DNA from 2 places in the Streptococcus constellatus subsp. constellatus genome. Region 1 is predicted to be linked to the other one. Evidence: predicted binding sites of a transcription regulator. Region 1 holds the regulator's gene; the other holds the start of a gene.

The links. The regulator CtsR, encoded in region 1, represses protease genes until heat stress. The targets are predictions, from matches to a motif close to TTGGTCAAAAAAGGTCAAANA.
Positions count from the first base shown of each region.
Region 2: the regulator CtsR is predicted to act here: its motif matches at 7,618-7,638, upstream of SCSC_RS06740 (ATP-dependent Clp protease ATP-binding subunit).

Region 1 is NZ_AP014647.1:124,237-134,503, reverse strand. Features, by position in the region: gene dusB (tRNA dihydrouridine synthase DusB) at 1-712, shown strand, start outside; gene SCSC_RS00695 (GNAT family N-acetyltransferase) at 783-1,223, opposite strand; gene SCSC_RS00690 (ATP-dependent Clp protease ATP-binding subunit) at 1,270-3,699, opposite strand; gene SCSC_RS00685 (CtsR family transcriptional regulator) at 3,703-4,164, opposite strand; gene SCSC_RS00680 (hypothetical protein) at 4,425-4,775, shown strand; gene tsf (translation elongation factor Ts) at 4,865-5,908, opposite strand; gene rpsB (30S ribosomal protein S2) at 5,991-6,773, opposite strand; tRNA gene SCSC_RS00665 (tRNA-Cys) at 7,071-7,141, shown strand; gene SCSC_RS00660 (hypothetical protein) at 7,416-8,201, opposite strand; gene nusG (transcription termination/antitermination protein NusG) at 8,409-8,945, opposite strand; gene secE (preprotein translocase subunit SecE) at 9,090-9,266, opposite strand; gene rpmG (50S ribosomal protein L33) at 9,276-9,428, opposite strand; gene pbp2a (penicillin-binding protein PBP2A) at 9,478-10,267, opposite strand, start outside.
Region 2 is NZ_AP014647.1:1,384,417-1,394,683, reverse strand. Features, by position in the region: gene mnmL (tRNA modification radical SAM protein MnmL/YtqA) at 14-958, shown strand; gene mnmM (tRNA 5-(aminomethyl)-2-thiouridylate-methyltransferase MnmM) at 952-1,497, shown strand; gene SCSC_RS09545 (transposase) at 2,038-2,490, shown strand; gene SCSC_RS06765 (DUF1827 family protein) at 2,724-3,023, opposite strand; gene SCSC_RS06760 (NUDIX hydrolase) at 3,088-3,537, opposite strand; gene SCSC_RS06755 (helix-turn-helix transcriptional regulator) at 3,694-3,897, shown strand; gene SCSC_RS06750 (helix-turn-helix transcriptional regulator) at 3,863-4,585, shown strand; gene SCSC_RS06745 (GyrI-like domain-containing protein) at 4,645-5,250, shown strand; gene SCSC_RS06740 (ATP-dependent Clp protease ATP-binding subunit) at 5,297-7,576, opposite strand; gene SCSC_RS06735 (DUF1797 family protein) at 7,815-8,045, shown strand; gene SCSC_RS06730 (FeoA family protein) at 8,213-8,689, shown strand; gene feoB (ferrous iron transport protein B) at 8,686-10,267, shown strand, end outside.

The DNA of each region.
Region 1 (10,267 bases):
GCGCGCTGCCGAATTTATCCAAGAAAATACCCAAACAGATATTGTGGATATCAATATGGGCTGTCCTGTCAATAAAATTGTCAAAAACGAAGCTGGAGCAAAATGGCTCAAAGATCCAGAAAAAATCTATTCTATTATCAATAAAGTTCGTTCTGTTCTAGATATTCCGTTGACCGTGAAAATGCGTACTGGTTGGGCAGATGCCTCACTAGCTGTGGAAAATGCCCTTGCAGCTGAAGCTGCTGGTGTGGCGGCTCTTGCTATGCACGGTCGTACACGCGAGCAGATGTACACTGGGCACGCTGATCTTGAAACCCTCCACAATGTTGCGCAAGCCTTAACCAAGATTCCTTTTATTGCCAATGGCGATATTCGTACTGTTCAAGATGCTCAACAGCGTATAGAAGAAGTCGGTGCTGACGCTGTCATGATTGGGCGCGCTGCTATGGGCAATCCGTATCTCTTTCATCAGATTAACCACTATTTTGAAACAGGAGAAATCCTGCCTGATCTCAGCTTTGAGGATAAAATGCAAGTCGCTTACGATCATTTGAAACGTCTAATTAACCTCAAGGGCGAGCATATCGCCATTAGAGAATTTCGTGGCTTAGCACCTCATTACCTCCGCGGAACGGCAGGAGCTGCCAAACTCCGCAGCGCTATTTCCCAAGCCAACAGCCTTGCAGAAATTGAAGAATTGCTACAAGTTTAAACATTAAAAAAACACCAATCATCTGGGAAATTATTCCTAAATGATTGATGTTTTTTATTAGTCATTTCTACTAGGTATCCAGCCGAACCATTTCAGTCCTTGGTTGATTGCGGTAAATGAGATCTTCTCGAACAGAGAATCCTAATTTCTCCCAAAACTTGTTTCCTTCTACATTCCTTTTAAAGACAACCAAGGCAACCTTATGAATTTTCAACTCATCTAAGACAGTTAAAACTGTTTCAACCAACTGTCGAGCAATCCCTCTCCTACGGTAATGCGGATGAACAGCTGTATGATAGATATACGCCCTTCGACCATCAAAGCCAACTAAAATCGCTCCAAGAATTAGTTGATTTTCTACTGCTACCAGACAAGTTTGAGGGTTTCTTTTTAGAAACTGTGCAATTCCCTCCTTAAAATCATCCAAATGATTTAAGCCCATACCTGCACATGACAGCCATAATTGGTAAACTTGGTCGTAATCTGCTTCTACCATTTCACGAATGTTCATATTAAAATACCTTATCTATTCCCTGATGAATGCTTCGAATAAAAACTCAGAGCACTTCAAACTTCAATTTTCCAGCCTTGACACCGACTTTCAAGCTTTGTCCCGTTTTTAGCTCACCTGCTAAAAGTAATTCTGATAAATGGTCTTCCACCCGAGTTTGTAGAATTCGACGCAATGGACGAGCTCCCATTTCAGGATCATAGCCCTCTTGAGCTAGAAGCTTCAAAGCACTCGGCTGGAATTTGAGTTTAATTCCTTTTTCTGCAAGACTAGAAATGAGCGGTTGCACCATAATTTTCACCACTTCCTGCATGTCTTCGCTAGTCAAACTGTGAAAAACAACCTTTTCATCAATTCGGTTAATAAATTCTGGACGATAACTTTTCTTGAGCTCTTCCATCATCCGTTTTTCCATGCTTTCATGATCAAAGTGAACATCACGTGCTCCAAAACCAACCGTCTTGTCGTCCCGCAAACTTGTCGCACCAAGATTGCTGGTCATAATGATAATGGTATTGGAAAAATCCACCTTACGCCCCTTGCTGTCTGTCAGCACCCCGTCATCTAAGACTTGGAGAAGCACATTGAAAATATCAGGATGTGCTTTTTCTACCTCATCAAAGAGGAGTACAGAGTACGGACGATTGCGAACTTTTTCAGTTAATTCGCCCCCTTCTTCATAACCAACATAACCTGGAGGCGCTCCATTGAGGCGACTGGCAGCAAATTTTTCCATGTATTCACTCATATCAAAACGAATCAGTGCTGTTTCGTCATCAAAGAGAACTTCTGCCAAAGCCTTAGCTAGCTCAGTTTTTCCGACTCCGGTTGGCCCTAAGAACATAAAGGAGCCAATTGGACGCTTGCTAGTGCGGATACCGGATTGATTGCGCCGAATCGCTCGACTAATAGCAGAAATTGCTTCATTTTGCCCAATGACCCGCTTGTGCAGTTCCTTTTCTAAATTGAGGTATTTCTTCGCATCTGTTTGCGTCAACTTTTGCACGGGAATACCTGATAAACTGCTGAGCGTTGCCAAAACATCCTCGTCTTTCACCCTTAATTTATAGACAATCGGCTGACTCTCTTTCTCCAACAACGTACTAACTTTGTTCCAATTGCCTGCCATTAAAGCCTCGTCTGCTGCACTTAATTCTGCTTTTACGTGATTTTGCGGACCTTTATTTTGTACTGTTGCAGCGGCTTCATCTAGCAAATCAATGGCCGAATCCGGTAGATGTTTGCTTGTTAGATAACGATAAGCATACTTAACAGCCGTCTCAATGGCCGAATCCGTAATCACGACCTTGTGGTGATCTTCATAAGTTTTCTTTAGCCCTTGTAAAATCGCAATACTATCAGCTACTGTTGGCTCTTCAATAGCAACCTTAGCAAAGCGCCGTGAAAGAGCTGCGTCCTTTTCAATATATTTCTGGTACTCTTCTTGTGTCGTTGCGCCGACCGTTCTGAGTGTCCCTCTGGCCAAAGCTGGCTTGAGAATGTTCGCTGCATCTAATGTCGAGTCAATCCCGCTACCCGACCCCATAATAGTATGAAGCTCATCAATGAAAAGAATGACATGTCCATCTGCTTCAATATCATTGATAATATTCTTCATCCGTTCCTCAAAATCACCACGAAAACGAGTTCCAGCCACCACATTCATTAAATCTAGCTCTAAAACTCTCATCTTTGCAAGCTCATTTGGAACTTGACCAGCTGCCACACGTTGCGCCAAACCAAGGGCTAATGCTGTCTTCCCAACTCCTGCATCTCCTACCAAAACTGGATTATTTTTCGTCTTGCAACTTAAAATCTGAAGCATGCGAGAAATCTCTTTATCCCGCCCAATGACCGGTTCTAAAAGGCCCATATGAGCCATTTCAGTTAGATCACGAGTATAATCTTCTAGTCCGCCACTGGTTGCAGGAGGCATTCCCATCATATTAGCCATCGTTTGTCTTGTTGCTGCAGCATTTTTATTTAGGTGACGAATCGCCTTTAAATCCTCTTTATTCCAGCTTGCCTTATGCTCTAAATTTTTCCGAAGATCTGTCATGCGTAGAGCACCTTCTTTATCTTCGTAACTAAAACCAATAAATTCAAGAATACGCGCTGCCAAACTTCCTCGGTCAAATAACATAGCTAGCAACACATGCTCTGTCCCAAGGTTCTTGGCATGAACCGCCTCTGCAATTTGTTCAGCAGTCAAAAATAACACTTTCATGCGATAAGAAAACGGCCAAATAGTAAAAGCTCCCTCTTGTTGATAGACTTTCCCCGTGATATGAAAAGCCGCCTTTTCAAAATCATCAATTTCAAGTGGATAATCATTTAAAACTGAACCAGCAACACTATAAGGATTATTTGCCATAGCAATCAACAGCTGCCAAGACTCTAAATAATCCGTTTCAAAATGACTTGCTAATAGCTGTGCTGATTCAATACTTTCTGTCAAAGCTTTTGAATGTTTCATATATTAGTTTTTCCCTTTTCTATCAACTTGCTGTAAAATTTTCTTTAACATCCGCGCACGAATCTGTGCAGCATTTGTCCCCAACACCCTGTCTGTTGTCGTTGCTAAAAGAAGATTCCCTTCTCGTTCTGTCATGATCTGTTCATCAAATAACAGCTGAATAATATCTGTAAAGACCTGATGGCTAATCTGCTCACCAACGCTATGCAACAAATCACAAAGCAACTCATGGTGATTGGAAAATTCAATTCGACCAATCCGAATATAGCCTCCTCCACCACGCTTACTTTCAACAACATAGCCACGACTCTCCGTAAAGCGCGTCTTTATTACATAATTTATCTGGCTAGGAACAACCTGAAAAACATCTGCAATCTCACTTCGCTTCAGCTCCGCAATCCCTGCCTGTGCCAAAAGAGCTTTAATATATTCTTCAATATTATCTGATGTATTTTTATTACTCATGACAACTCCTTTCTTTTTGGTCTCAGTCTATAAACAACTACCCACAACTGACATTGACTATCTTTGACTAATATTATACCGAAATTCTTCTCTTTTTAAAAGAAAAAGAGTTAAATGAAAAACTGAAAAGTCTGATTATTCAAGCAAGTGAAAAAGCTTATCTATCAGCAACAATTCAAGTGTAAACGCTTGCCTTTTAATTTTAAAGCGTTATAATATAGATGAAAATTTGACGATATCAATAAAAGGAGGCCAAATGAATGAAAATGGATTGGTTCAAATATACACGTCATATACTGGTTTGGTTGTTTTCAACTTTATTCTTTTTTACAATTATTTCTGCTGACTATGTAGATGTTCAAGTCGCCACATTAGTCGCCTGTTTATTTGCCCCGTTTTTATTTGAACCGTCTTCAATAAAACCCAAAACAAAATGGACAATTGATTTAGCCATTGTTGTTACCAGTGTTTTTGCTATTCTTTTTACACAAACTTATCGAATTGCTTTCACCTACTCTGAAATTACTTATTTACTTATCTCCTTAGTTGTTTTAATCTTTGTAGACTTAGTCATTTCACACAAAGGATTCACGAAACGAATTGTAAAATAATAGCAAATGGGACTAGAAAAGGTTAGAGAACAGACTTAGTTCTCTAACCTTTTTACTTATTTTAAATTCTAGATAGTGGATTGGCTGGTTTAGTTTTGTCCAAGTGCAGCAGCCATTGTAGCAGCTACTTCTGATTCAAAATCATTGGCAGCTTTTTCAATACCATCACCTACTTCAAAACGTGTGAAGCTAGCGATTGTAGCCCCTTGACTTTCAAGGAATGCTTCAACAGTTTTGCTGTCATCCATAATATAAACTTGGGCTAAGAGTGTATATTGTTGGTCGACTTTTGTGTTATCTAACATAAAGCGATCCATCTTACCAGGGATGATTTTGTCCCAGATTTTTTCTGGCTTACCTTCAGCCGCAAGACCTGCTTTAATATCTTCTTCAGCTTGTGCAATTACTTCATCTGTCAATTGAAGTTTAGAACCAAATTTGTAGTGTGGAAGTGCTGGTTTACCAACCATTGCACGGCTTTCATTGTCTTGGTCAATTTTATGGTTCATTTGAGCCAATTCATCATGGATAAATTCTTCGCTCAATTCTTTGTATGAAAGAACAGACGGTTTCATAGCAGCAACGTGCATTGCTACATGTTTTGCAAGATCTTCGTCACTACCTGAAAGAACAGTAATAACTCCGATACGTCCACCATTGTGTTGGTATGCACCAAATACTTGATCATCTGCTTTTTCAACAACTGCAAAACGACGGAATGAAATTTTTTCTCCAATTGTAGCAGTTGCACTAACATAAGCAGCTTCAAGTGTTTCTCCTGAAGGCATTATCAAAGCAAGTGCTTCTTCATTGTTCGCTGGTTTGCCTTCTGCAATCACTTGAGCCGTTTCGTTTACTAATTCAACAAATTGAGCATTTTTTGCTACAAAATCTGTTTCTGAATTCACTTCAACGATAGCAGCGATATTGCCACTCACATAGACACCAGTCAATCCTTCAGCAGCAACACGATCTGCTTTTTTAGCAGCTTTTGCCATACCTTTTTCACGAAGCAATTCGATTGCTTTTTCGATATCGCCATCTACTTCTACAAGTGCTTTTTTAGCATCCATGACACCAGCACCAGATTTTTCACGCAATTCTTTTACAAGCTTAGCTGTAATTTCTGCCATTTTGATCCTCCAATTAAGATATTACGATTTGATTGAATAAAAAGGGGAGGGCTAGGCCCCGCCCCATAGGTTCGTTACTTGATTATTCGTTTGAGCCTTCAACAACTTCAACGATTTCTTCAATAGAATCTGCTTGTGTATCAGTTGCAGCTAATTCTACTTCTACTGATTCAACGTTATCTTCACCTTGACGCCCTTCGATAATCGCATCAGCCATTTTCGCAGTGATTAATTTAACAGCGCGGATAGCATCATCATTTGCTGGAATAATCACATCAATGTCATCTGGATCTGTATTCGTGTCGACCATCGCAACCACTGGAATACCAAGCTTCTTAGCTTCTTTTACAGCGATTTGTTCTTTATGTGGATCAACAACGTACATTACGTCTGGGATGCGAGGCATTTCTTCGATACCACCCAAGAATTTTTCAAGACGAGCGCGTTGTTTATTAAGAAGAGCGACTTCTTTCTTAGGAAGCACGTCAAAAATTCCGTCTTCTTCCATGCGTTTGATTTCTTTCAAACGAGCAACACGTTTTTGGATCGTTTCCCAGTTAGTGAGAGTTCCACCCAACCAACGGTGGTTGATGTAGTATTGACCTGCACGTTCTGCTTCATCTTTTACAGCATCAGCAGCTTGCTTTTTCGTACCAACAAACAAGATAACCGCATCGTTAGCAGCAGCATCGCGCATAAAGTCGTATGCTTGATCTGCAAATTTTACAGTTTGCTGAAGGTCAATTACGTGGATACCGTTACGTTCTGTAAAGATGTATTTCGCCATCTTAGGGTTCCAGCGACGAGTTTGGTGACCAAAGTGCACACCAGCCTCAAGAAGTTGTTTCATTGAAATTACTGCCATGAGTAAGATCTCCTTTTTGTTTTTTTCCTCTTTCAGATTTCAACTTGCAAAATCACCCGTAGGCAACAATTTCACAATTCATCTGAAATGAGTATTTGCCGATTACACGACATCTACTATCATATCAAAAGTTCTTCTATTTTACAAGAGGTATTCTGCTTTTTTATAGTCTTCTCAATCTCCATCTGTTTATTCTAGAGTTTAATCTTAGATGATGAAGCACTACAATTTTACCGATAGAAACAAATCTACACTCTTGACGAAAATGATTTTTTACGATAAAATAGTAAAAGTTGTGGCGGTATAGCCAAGTGGTAAGGCACGGCTCTGCAAAAGCTTGATCGTCGGTTCAAATCCGTCTACCGCCTTTCAATACCTGACCTGTCAGGAATCAACCGAACAAAAAGCCTGTGAAATCAGGCTTTTTGTTTTACTTTGAAACTAATCTGGGAATAAATTTGAGGCTATCTATTTGGTAACACTTTATTTTGTTTATACATAAAAAGCGGACATCGCTGACCGCTTCTATTTTATTCACGTAATTCTGTACGGATTGCTTACTGTAATAGCTGACTACAGTTCATTTTATTCCCTTTTTCTATCTCTACAAAGCAACTTATATGTAAAAATTATACTCTCAATCTACAATACCCATTCTAATAAAGTTGCAAGGTCATATTTGTATGCACTCATTCTATCATAGATTTGTTTTTGCCATTCTTTATCAAGAGTTCCATCACTATTGACAAAAAAGTTAGCATCCATGTAACGAATAATCATAAATTCAGAAGTCTTTTGATCAAAACCGTTTCCACGACTGAAATCTATTCCCTTCCCTGTATTTTTAGTAACAATCGCTTCAAATAAAGGTAAAGTAATTTCATTACAAGGAACCTTCATATCAGGCATATCCCAAAATGTCTTTTTATCACTTTTGTACAGTGCAAGATTTGAAATCGTACCATTTGTTACACATTGTACTCTACGAATATCTTCAATACTAATTTTATGCTTTGAGCCATAAATGATACCACTGGCAATACGGATTTCTTTTTCTTTCATGCTAAAAGCCAGTGTTATATCAAGATCCCTTAGGTTATTTGGGAAATCTTTTGTAAGTTTACTTGCTGCAAAAGCCAGTAGGATTGCTTTCGTTTCTAAAATGTTATGGCCATTATTGTAAATGGTGGTATCTGTATCAAATTCAGCCATATTCTTTCCATTCTTATCTCGAAAAATGAGATTATAACTTGAATTAGAGTTACAATAACGAAGTGACAAGATAGTAGAAACTTTATCAAATGAAATATTCAGATTTTTCTTTTCACTTTTTGCATCTAGATAAGAAAAACCATCATTTCTAACAATGACCGTACTTCCATTTTTACGGTTCAATTTGACTTCTTGATTTTCAAAAATAGTCTTCATAACTTCTCCTTAAAGATGATTTTTTTGTTCTATCAATCCTTATTATAACATTTTCAAAGAATTATGTATTCGTTTTCAACAACTAGAAATCTATCATTATCAAGAGCATAAGCTCTTAGCGAGAATATCAAAACTTGTAAGTAAGCTAAAATAGCATATAAAAAGAGCTGGAAATTTTTCCCAACCCTTTTTATGTTTTTCAAGGAATTATAGCTCTGCAATTTGATTCAGATTTACTTCTGCAACCGTGTCATTGCCAAACATAGAGATAATCATTTTAACTTTGTTGTTGTCAATTTCGGTGATTTTACCTGTATAATCTGCAAAAGCTCCATCAATGATACGCACAGTATCGCCAACTTTCACATGAATATCGAATTCTTGAACGGTTTGTCCCATTGAAATCAAAATTTGACGGATTTCTTCTTCCAAAAGCGGAGTTGGTTTAGAGCGATTTCCGTGTGAACCGACAAAACCGGTTACGTTTGGTGTATTCCGTACGACAAACCACGCTTCATCTGTCATCACCATTTCTACCAAGACATAACCTGGAAAACGATTTTCTTCAACTTCTTTCGTTTTTCCATTTTTCTCTACTTGTACCGTTTGTGTTGGGATTTCCACGCGCAAAATGTTTTCCAACATATTGTAGGTTTGCGCACGTTGCAAAAGATTTTCTTTTACTTTATTTTCATAACCCGAGTAGGTTTGCAGAACAAACCAGCCTTTATCAAAACTGTCCATGAGTTCTTCCTTTCCTAAATAAAAAAGCCTGTGGGCTTCGGTTTCTTTCTAGCCCTATTATACCACAAAAATAGCCAATGCAACCTTTTAACTGCTATTTTTTACAATAAAAACCTACTTGACAAATAGCAAGCAGGTTAAAAATTAAAAGATATTTAACAATCGTACTAAACCTCTTGTAACAAAGAGATCGAAAAGATAAATAATAACAACAAAGAAAGCGGTGTATTCCATGACTGAGATAAAATCTATCCAGCTTTGCTTTCTAGTTGGCCAAGTTGTATCTTTTAACACTTGAAATGTATCTCTGATGAATTTCACAACTTTCTCCTATCTAGTTTCTTTATGAATTGTATATTTACTGCAATGTTTACAATACTTATTTACTTCCAGACGTTTTGGTTTTGGCGTACTACTCAATTTAATTGAATAGTTTCTCGATCCACAAACCGTGCACGCCAGACTTGCTCTTTTTAGTGCCATAACGCCTCCATTCTATTTATTATATCAGGAAAGCCCGTTTTTGACAAGTCTATTGGAACCAACTCTTGACTGTATCCCAAAGATTTTTCGCTTTTTCAGGAATTTTAGCATCATCAATTGCTTTTTTAGCTTGGTCAACCAAGTTCTTAGCTTTATCCTGCACATCTTTCAAGACATCTGAACGATTGTCACTTTGATTCGTAGTGTTATTTGTACCACTCGTATCAACCGGTGCAATACCATTTTTTGCATAGGCATTTTCATCACCGAACTTCGTACCCTTTGTATACGGTAGGATACTATTTGCCACACTTCGGAAAATAGCTGAAGCTTCATTGGCACTGGTGCCTGTAAGATAATGATTTTCATCTGTCTTTGGGAAACCCAGCCACTGACTAATCACCACATCTGGCGTGTAACCAATAACCCATTGGTCTCCTGATAAATCTGGATTAAAGTTAGTTTCTGTCGTTCCCGTCTTTCCAGCCATAGTATAGCCATAAGGTGCTGCATACACACCAGTACCATTGGTAAATGTTCCCAGCATCATACTCGTCATTTTTTCTGTTGTTGAGCGGTTGAGTACTCGAGTCGAGGTAGATTTATGAGTTTTAACGACTTGCCCACTAGCATTTTCAATTTTGGTAATCAAATGCGCATCATTCATAACCCCATTATTTGCAAAAGTAGAATAGGCTTGTGCCATTTGCAGTGGATTAGTTGTTACGCCACTACCAAGAGCTACCCCAAGGGTCTGACTCACTTTATCCATATTCAGGCCAAATTTTTTACCATATTCAAAAACCTTTTTCAGCCCCAATTCATTGGCAGCCGCAACT
Region 2 (10,267 bases), 640 kb from region 1:
ATTTTGTGGTACAATGAAAGTTATGAAACCTTATAATTCTTTGAATGCTTATTATCGAAAACTATTTGGAGAGAAGACTTTTAAAGTTCCGATTGATGCGGGATTTGATTGTCCCAATCGAGATGGAACGGTTGCTCACGGTGGCTGTACTTTTTGTACGGTGTCAGGTTCTGGTGATGCGATTGTAGCTCCTGAAGCACCGATTCGTGAACAATTTTATAAAGAAATTGCCTTCATGCATCGAAAGTGGCCTGAAGTCAAAAAATATCTAGTTTATTTTCAAAATTTCACCAATACCCACGATAAGGTAGAAGTTATTCGTGAGCGTTATGAACAGGCCATCAATGAGCCAGGGGTTGTAGGTATCAATATCGGTACCAGACCAGATTGCCTGCCTGATGAGACGATTGCCTATCTAGCAGAATTATCTGAACGTATGCATGTGACGGTAGAGTTGGGCCTGCAGACGACTTATGAAACTACTTCGCAATTGATTAACCGCGCACATTCATATGAATTATACGTTGAAACGGTTCAACGGCTGCGGAAATTTCCAAAAATCGAGATAGTTTCCCACTTAATCAATGGTTTGCCTGGTGAAAGCCATGAGATGATGATAGAAAATGTTCGCCGCTGTGTGACAGACAATGATATTCAGGGGATTAAATTACATCTTTTGCATTTAATGACTAACACACGGATGCAACGAGATTATCATGAAGGACGCTTGCAGTTGCTTAGCCAAGATGAGTATGTTGCTATTATCTGTGATCAATTAGAAATAATCCCTGAACATATCGTCATTCATCGAATTACAGGAGATGCGCCACGGGACATGCTCATTGGACCCATGTGGAGTCTCAAAAAGTGGGAAGTGCTAAATGCGATTGAGCAAGAAATGAAACGTCGTGGTAGCGTGCAAGGTTGTAGGGCAAAGGAGCAAAGATATACATGTTGAGACCGTTGGAGATGGCACATGCCTTTTTATCAGAAATCATAACCAAAGAAGATATAGTCGTAGATGCTACTATGGGAAATGGGCATGACACCCTTTTCTTGGCACAATTGGCTAAAAAAGTCTATGCTTTTGATATTCAAGAACAAGCTATTAAGCAAACCACTAAGCGCTTGGTAGAAGCTAAAGTAGACAATGTTGAATTGCTTTTAACAGGTCACGAAAATGTGGATCAATACATTGAAACTATTAAAGCAGCTATTTTTAATTTGGGCTATCTTCCATCGGCAGATAAGTCGGTGATTACCCAGACACATACAACCATACAGGCCTTGGAAAAATTATGTCAGCGTTTAGAAGCTGGCGGTCGGATTGCGCTCATGATTTACTATGGGCATATAGGTGGCGAGATAGAGCGGGATGCGGTACTAGATTTTGCGAGCCATCTACCCCAACAGGAATTTACCGTGACTTTGTATAAAACTATCAATCAGATCAATCAACCGCCTTTTTTGGTAATGATTGAGAAATTTAATTCGTAATTAACTCAGTCAGGATAGCGTAAAGCCTAGTTAGGCTAAAAAATATTACATATACCCCTGTTGCTAGTTGATTTTGCTTCACAAAAAAGCCCATTTGGTGTACACTGCAAGTGAAGAAAAAAGCAGAGAGGTAAACCAAATGGACACTTTCCATTATATACACCGAATCGTCATCCTCTTCAACTCAGTATGCCACAGCTTCGTGAAGTCTGATGTGACTTATATCAAAAGATTGCTCCTGATGAGCTGGTTCATTGTAAGAATGTAGAGCAATGCAAGGTTTCAGATGTTTCTGTTTTGACCTTAATGCTGTTCCAGGCAGAAATTGGAATGAAGTCACAGCGAAGGTTTTACCAATTGATTTGCAATTTCTTCGGATTCACCGGACTGGAGAGAAGCTGCTTTTATCGTCGTTCTTGTTATTTAATGCCCCTATTTCGGTTGATTCGCCTCTATTTCAATCAGCTAGATTTTGATGAATTGGTCATCATCGATAGTTTTCCAGTCCTCCTCCTTTGCTAGCCTGTCAGAAATCATCGGATCAAGGTTTTGAATGAGGTGGTCAACATTGGTTACTGTACTTCCAAAAAGATGTGGTCTTACGGTTTGAGAGTGCATTTGGCGGTGACAGAGTCGGGCTATATTTTGGATTATCTGGTTACCCTTGCCTATTCAGGTAGCAGAAGAATTGCTGGAGACCGTGTCCCTTATTCTCGCATTTTAGGAGATTTGGGATACCTAAGTAAAGAGTTGAAAGAACGCTTGGAGGCAAAGGGGATTCATCTTTGGACGCCGCTTTGTAAAAATATGGAGAGCGCCGATGAGCATAACAATCCTGCAATTCTAGCCATCCGAAGAACTATTGAAATTCGAATCTTTGTTCTAAATGCAATGTTTGACATTGAGCACCCGATTGTTAGGTCTTTAGCAGGATGGCAATTGGAGATTGAACAGGTTCTTTTAGCCTACCATTTAGAATTTTTTATCAACTAGCAACGCGAGTATCTATTGTTTCTTGTACTGTTTTTCTAGCTATATTTACTTGTATATATTCTGCTTTAATTATTTATCTCGTAGCACGTTATGGAAGTAAAAGATTTAAGTCATAGTTAGAGAAAAGCGGTTTGGCGAAATAAAAATCGTCTTAAAAGTTAGATTTTTCTATCTAACTTTTGGGGTGATTTCTTAAGCGCGAAATGCAAGATAAAAAATAAGCCCTTGTGGGCTTATTTTGTTGGAATAGAAATTTCAATCAAGTTAGTAGAGTAGAGTGTTTTAATTCGAGATGCATCAATCAATTTTGTATCAATTTTTCGTTTTAGGAAAAATTCCCGAATTTTTTCAACTTCTTGTTCGCGAATAGCGCGGTGTTTATTTGAAATCAGGATTTCATAATGAAGTGGAGCCTGCGTAAAAACAACATCTGTATTTCCAGCAGAAAAAGTTTCAACTAAAGTGGCATCTGTGCTTTCTAACTGGCTTTGGACAAGATTCGCGTGGCTATTGGTTGTATTGATAAGCTTCATAATGATTTCCTCCTATATGCTAACCCTATTATAGCACTTTTCCATAAGAAATGTGAACAATTTCTCAGACTTTATGACTCTTTTTCCACATTTCAATTCCCCATTTATGGCTTCCGCGTTTTAGTTTGGAAATAGCTTCTTCGATTGGAAACCAAGCAAGCTGATTAAAATCCTCTAAAGGTGCTTGTGATTGCTCATAATGGCTTACTTCGTAAATGTAGGCAGGATTGTAAAAGTGGGTATCACGATGGCGAGAGTAGAAGTATTCGTCTGCTTGTCCGTAATATTGCTCGATTTCAGCTGTGAAGCCAAGTTCTTCAATCAATTCGCGTTCAAGTGCGGTTCGATGGTTTTCACCTTCTTCGATTTCACCACCTGGTAAAAACCAAGCTCCATTTGGTGCTTGCACTAAGATGATTTTTTCTTTTTTAGCATCTGGAATAACTGCGTAAACACCATAGCGATTTACATATTGAACGCTTTCTTTCTTTTCTCCAAAAGTTGCGACTGTCATATTTGTTCCTCTTTTGTGACTAGTTTACTATTATCATAAAGGATGAAGTGATTACTGTCAAGGGTTTAATAAGATTTCTTTTTGTTCAATCACTTGGTATTAAAACGAGACAAGATTTGGCAAGTTATAGTGGTATAATTATAGAGAGGTGAGAACATGACTCAAGGAAGATTACTAGGTATCATTTATTATCTACTGGGAAATGGACATGCTACAGCACCAGCATTGGCTGAGAAGTTTGAGGTGTCGATTCGTACTATTTATCGTGATGTGGATCGGTTAAGCAGTGTAGGTATCCCTATTTATTGTAATCCGGGGAAAGGCGGTGGTATTTTTACTGGATTCATTTGTACTGGATAAAAGTTTACTATCGGCTCAGGAGCAAGAAGAATTGCTTTTATCTGTACAAGGCTTACAAACTTTACGAGAAGAACATCAAGTATTAGAAAAGCTGCAGGCTTTGTTTCAAATTAAAATGGATAACTGGCTACAAATTGATTTTACAGATTGGCGTGGGCAAAAATACCATCAAGAAATGTTTGAGCAGATTAAGAGAGGAATCTTTCAGAGGTGGCTTCTTCAGTTTGACTACTTGAATCAACAGGGTGAAGGGACAAGCAGATGGGTTGAACCTATGCAATTGATCTTTAAAAGTCAAGATTGGTATTTATATGGATTTTGTCGGAGAAAACAGGATTTTCGGTTATTCAAACTAAGTCGAGTCAATCACTGCCAGCTATCAACTGAAATATTTGACCGAGAGTTAAGACAAGCTGACTTTCAAAGTAAAGAAAGCCAAAAAGAAACAATTCGGCTACAATTGAAATTTGAAAAACATCAAGCTTTTCGTGTCTATGAAGAATTTTCTGGTTTGATTTCGACAGATGTGGTAGGAAATTTACTTGTAGAAGCAGAATTTCCGAATCATGACAGTCTTTATGCTTATCTTTCATCCTTTTTGGACGGAGTGGAAGTGTTAGGTCCACCTGAAGTGCGACAGAAATTAGCAAAAAAATTAAACGAAATTTCCCAAAAATATAAAAGTTGACAGAAACTGACAAGTTTACTTTGTTATGCTGATGATAGAAAAACGGAAGGGGTGAACAAATGAAATATGAATGGAGAAGGGCTGAAAAAGCTATATATGGTGTAAAGGCAAGTCCGACGCTAGTAACGGTTCCGGAGCAAGCTTTCATTATGATTGACGGAGCAGGCAATCCAAATAGCCCTGATTTCTCTGAGCGGGTTTTGGCTCTGCACTCTCTTGCTTATGCAGTTAAAATGGATTATAAAAAATCCAATCCAGAGCTAGAAGTGACAGATTTTACAGTCTATCCGCTGGAAGGGATTTGGTGGCAAAAAGAAGCAGAAGTTTTAGTAAAAGATGACTTGGTTTATACGATTATGATTGCTCAGCCAGAGTTTATTACAAATGAAATGGTTGAAACAGCTCTCGAAAAAGTAAAAGTGAAAAAACCAAATCCGTTTTATAATGAGATTCGCTTTGAACGAATAAGCGAAGGAAGCAGCGTTTCCATGTTTCATGTAGGATCATTTGACGATGAACCACAAATCTTCGCGAAAATGGATGCTTTCTGTCAAGAAAATGGGTTAAAACGCTGCACAGCATATCATCGTGAAATTTATTTGAACAATAAAAATCGAACAGCTCTCCAGAAGTTGAAGACAATTTTGAGATATAGAGTTCAGTAACGAAAAATTACTCCCTAGAGAAACTTCTAAGGAGTGATTTTCATAGTCAGTTAGCAGTGTCGTCTGCTGTTGTTTTAATTTCTTTTTCGGTCTCGTTTTCAGACTTTTTGGACGACTTGATAACAATCTTGCTATTGCTCGTCATGACAGCTTTGAGCTCTTTTTCGCTTGGATGTTCAAGATAGTAGTCGGTGATAGCATCCTCGATGTGATCTTGGATTGTCCGACGAAGTGGACGAGCTCCCATTTTTGGATCGTAACCAAGATTAACTAATTTTTCCTTGACTTTGTCTGTTACGTCTAGGTGAATACCATTTACAGCTAAGCGTTTATTCACATCTTCAAGCATCAAATCTACGATTTGTAGGAGATTTTCCTTGCTAAGAGATTTGAACTCAATAATACCATCGAAACGGTTCATAAATTCTGGACTGAAGAAGTTTCCTAATTCACCGATAACAGAATTAGTTCGTCCTTCACGCGCTGCACCAAATCCAACGTTTGCTTCGACTTTTCCAGTACCGGCGTTGGAAGTCATAATGATAATCGTATCTTTGAAACTGACTGTCCGACCTTGTCCATCTGTCAGACGTCCGTCATCCAGTACTTGTAAGAACATATGCATGACATCTGGGTGAGCTTTTTCTATTTCATCAAGTAAAATGAGAGAATAAGGATTACGACGTACACGTTCTGTTAATTGTCCAGCTTCTTCGTAGCCAATGTAACCTGGAGGCGCTCCGACGAGTTTTGCTACGCTATGTTTTTCCATATACTCACTCATATCAAAACGAATCATGCTGTCAGCTGAACCAAAGAGCTCAATCGCTAGTTGTTTAGAAAGTTCTGTTTTGCCGACACCGGTTGGCCCAACAAAAAGGAAAGAACCAATTGGTCGGTCTGGTGTACCTAGTCCAACTCGATTACGGCGAATGGCCTTCGCAATTTTATCAACAGCATCATCTTGACCAATGACATGAGCTTTCAAATCATCAGCCAGACTAATCAATTGTGATTGTTCCTTTTCTTTCAAGTCGCCAACTGGAATATTTGTCTTTTGCTCAATGATATGTTCAATGGTTTTTTCACTGATAAGAGGCGTATCTTGATCAGCCATTTTATTTTGCTGCATTTCTTTGTATTTGGCAATTTGGTCACGGAAATAAGCAGCTTTTTCAAAATCTTCATCACGAGTAGCTTGTGCCTTGAGGTTTTCAGCTTCTACCAATCGTTGATCAATGATTTTTGGATCGACAAAGTTAAGTGTCAGATTCATCTTAGAGCCTGCTTCGTCTAGCAAGTCAATGGCCTTATCAGGCAAGAAGCGATCTTGGATATAACGATTGGACAAGACAGCTGCTGCTTCAATGGCATCGTCTGTGTATTTGACGTGGTGATAGTCTTCGTATTTCTTTTGAATACCTTTGAGGATAGTGATCGTTTCTTCAACTGTTGGTTCATCAACTTTTACAGGCTGCATACGGCGTTCCAGTGCAGCATCTTTTTCGATAATCCGGTATTCATTGAGAGTTGTGGCACCGACTAATTGGAGTTCACCGCGAGCAAGTGCTGGTTTTAGGATGTTTCCAGCATCCATATTTCCATCGCCAGCAGAACCAGCTCCAACAATTTCGTGAATTTCATCAATGAATAATATAACATCCTGACGAGAGCGAATTTCGTTCATGAGTTTTTGCATTCGTTCTTCAAATTGACCACGGATCCCAGTCCCTTGAACCAAACTAACGACATCTAAACGAATGACTTCTTTGCCTTGGAGTTTATGTGGCACATCACCGTCTACAATTTTCTGAGCCAAGCCTTCGACAACTGCTGTTTTACCGACACCGGGCTCTCCGATGAGGACAGGATTGTTCTTCGTTCTACGATTGAGGATTTCAATGACGCGCACAATTTCTTCGTCACGACCAATTACAGGGTCAATCTCGCCCCGCCGAGCAAATTCAGTTACATTGATACCAAATTCTTCTAGGAGGCCTTTGGGTTGTTGTGGTACTTGTTGGCGCGTGCTGCCACCTTGATTGGAACCATAGCCTCCGTTGCCGTATCCGCCACCTGATTGAGTAGGAGGGGTCTGCGGTTCTTGATGATTTTGAAAATTCCCTAGATTGCTAAAGAAATCATCAAAAGGGTCTAAATTATTTTGATTGTTCATATTGGTCATGCCACGAAATAAGGCATTATTTGGGTCTGTTTTCATGATTTGATAACAATTTTGACAGAGGTCAACTTGGTGTTGTTTTCCATTCACATTTGTGTAAAGGTGAATAGTTGATTCGTTTATTTTACAATTTTGACAAAGCATGTGCTACCTCTTTCTTTTAAAATTTGCTTGACGGAAATCAATTGGTCAATAATAGTCAAACTTCTTATTTTCATTATAGCAGTATTCTAAAACATTGCAAGAATAAAGTGTTAAAAGATAGAATTTTATATTTGAGCGTTTCATTTTGTGTTAAATTTACCAAAAATGGGTCTTTTGCTGGTATTTCATCTTTCATTTGTGGTAAAATAGTAACGTATAAATGAATAGGAGAAGGAAAATGGAATCACATTTAGTAAGAATTATCAATCGTTTAGATGCTATGACAAAAGATGGTGGCAATTTGAAACGTAATTTTGAACGTGACGGGGTTGTTGTAGCAGAAGTAACTTATAGCTATGACGAAGAAAATGGCTCAGTATTCACTCTTCGCGATGTTGCAGCGCGTGAAACCTATACTTTTGATAGCATTGATTTGATTGCAATGGAAATCTATGAATTGTTATATTAAATTTGTTAGTCTCTAATAAATATGTCCTCTAGGCATCTGCTTAGGGGATATTTATTTTGCAATAATTTTTGCTTATCTATCTTAGAATTGTCAGAAATTCTTAGAAAAAAGTGGTATACTAATGATGGTAGTAAGCATATTTCTTGACAAAATAAAAAGGAGAGAGTATGGATTTATCTCAAATAAAATTAGTAACAGAATATGAAATTGTCGGAATCGATCTAGAGGAAGCGAGTGTCCGTCATTTAGCTGATCTAGGGATTAAGATAGGCAGTTTTATTCAAGTCATTTCAAAAACAAACGACACAGCTATTCTCTTAGTTCGAGCTGCGAGGATTGCCTTGGATAATTCTATTTTGAAAAAACTGGATGTTGTGCCAAAGGGCAGTAGCAAATCTTCTCTTCCTTTATCTGAGTTGGCTATTGGAGATTCGGCATACATCGAAGCAATTCATGCAGATGGTGCTTTAAAACGACGGTTGATGGACATGGGGTTGACCAAAAACACAAACGTTCAATTGCAAAAAGTTGCACCGTTGGGTGATCCACTTGAGATTAAGCTTAGGGGCTATGACTTGACCTTAAGAAAGTCGGAGGCTAGCTTGATTAGTGTGGTGAAAGGTGAAAAGGAAGCAAAACAATGAAAGAATTAGCGCTTGCGGGAAATCCGAATAGTGGAAAGACTAGTTTGTTTAACCTATTAACTGGTAGTAGCCAGCATGTGGGAAATTGGCCTGGTGTCACTGTCGAGAAGAAAAGTGGTCTGTTTAGCAAAAACAAAAAAATTATTATCCAAGACCTACCGGGAATTTACTCGTTGTCGCCTTATACTTCTGAAGAAGTGGTTAGTAGAAATTATCTTTTAAGCGGTAATGCAGACGGGATTTTGGATGTAGTTGACGCAACCAATTTGGAACGAAATCTATACTTGAGCTTGCAATTGATTGAGACAGGAATTCCGGTTGTGCTGGCTTTAAATATGAGCGATGTCGTTGAAAAACAAGGGAAATGGATCGATACGACTAAATTAAGTTATCAGCTAGGTGTGCCAGTCGTTGCGACCAGTGCTTTGAAAAAGACTGGGATTGACCAAGTCATGCAGCAGGTCTTACGAGAAATGGAGCGCACGGATGAAACGCTCTATCCTGTTTACGACAGTCATTTTGAAGCGGCTTTGTCAGAAATTATCCGCATTTTAGGAAATGCAGTGCCTCAAAAACAGGCTCGTTTTTATGCCATTAAGCTTTTTGAACGCGATAAAGAATTATCCGAACAGCTGGTGTTGTCTGATTTCCAAAAAGCGGAGATTGAAGATGCGATTAGGATTACGGAGGAAATCTACACTGAAGACGCAGAGACCATTGTTGTTAATGCGCGCTATGAGTTTATTGAGTCAGCAGTCAAAATGGTGCTGCAAGCCGATGTTACTAAATTAAGTTTGTCAGACAAGATTGACCGTATTGTGACCAATCGTTATTTAGCTTTACCAATCTTTGCGCTTGTTATGTGGTTGGTGTATTTCCTCTCTATTCAAACGATTGGAACGATGGGAACGGATTGGACAAACGACATCCTCTTTGGAGAATGGATTCCGAATGGTATCAAATCACTGTTGGAACACTTAGCAGTATCTGATTGGCTTCAATCTTTGATTGTTGATGGGATTGTTGCAGGTTGTGGAGCTGTCTTGGGCTTTGTTCCGCAGATTTTCGTCTTATTTGTTTGCTTGGGAATTTTGGAAGACATTGGTTATATGAGTCGGATTGCCTTTGTTATGGATCGGCTGTTTAGACGCTTTGGCTTATCTGGGAAATCTTTTATTCCTATGCTGATTTCTACGGGATGTGGTGTTCCTGGCGTTATGGCGAGTAGAACTATTGAAAATGAACGTGACCGTAGGATTACGATTATGACAACAACATTTATGCCTTGCTCCGCCAAATTACCAATTATTTCTTTGATTGCTGGAGCATTCTTCCCTAATAATCCTTGGATTGCACCAAGCGCTTATTTTGTTGGAATGGGAGCCATTGTTTTATCGGGAATTGCTCTGAAAAAGACAACGATTCTCGGTGGTGTTGTGGCACCTTTTATCATGGAGCTGCCGAGTTATCATTTGCCACAAGTCAAAACTGTTTTGCGTTATGCAGGACAGAAGGCTTTGAGTTTTATCAAACGGGCTGGAACGATTATCTTTGTGACCAACATTTTTATTTGGTTTG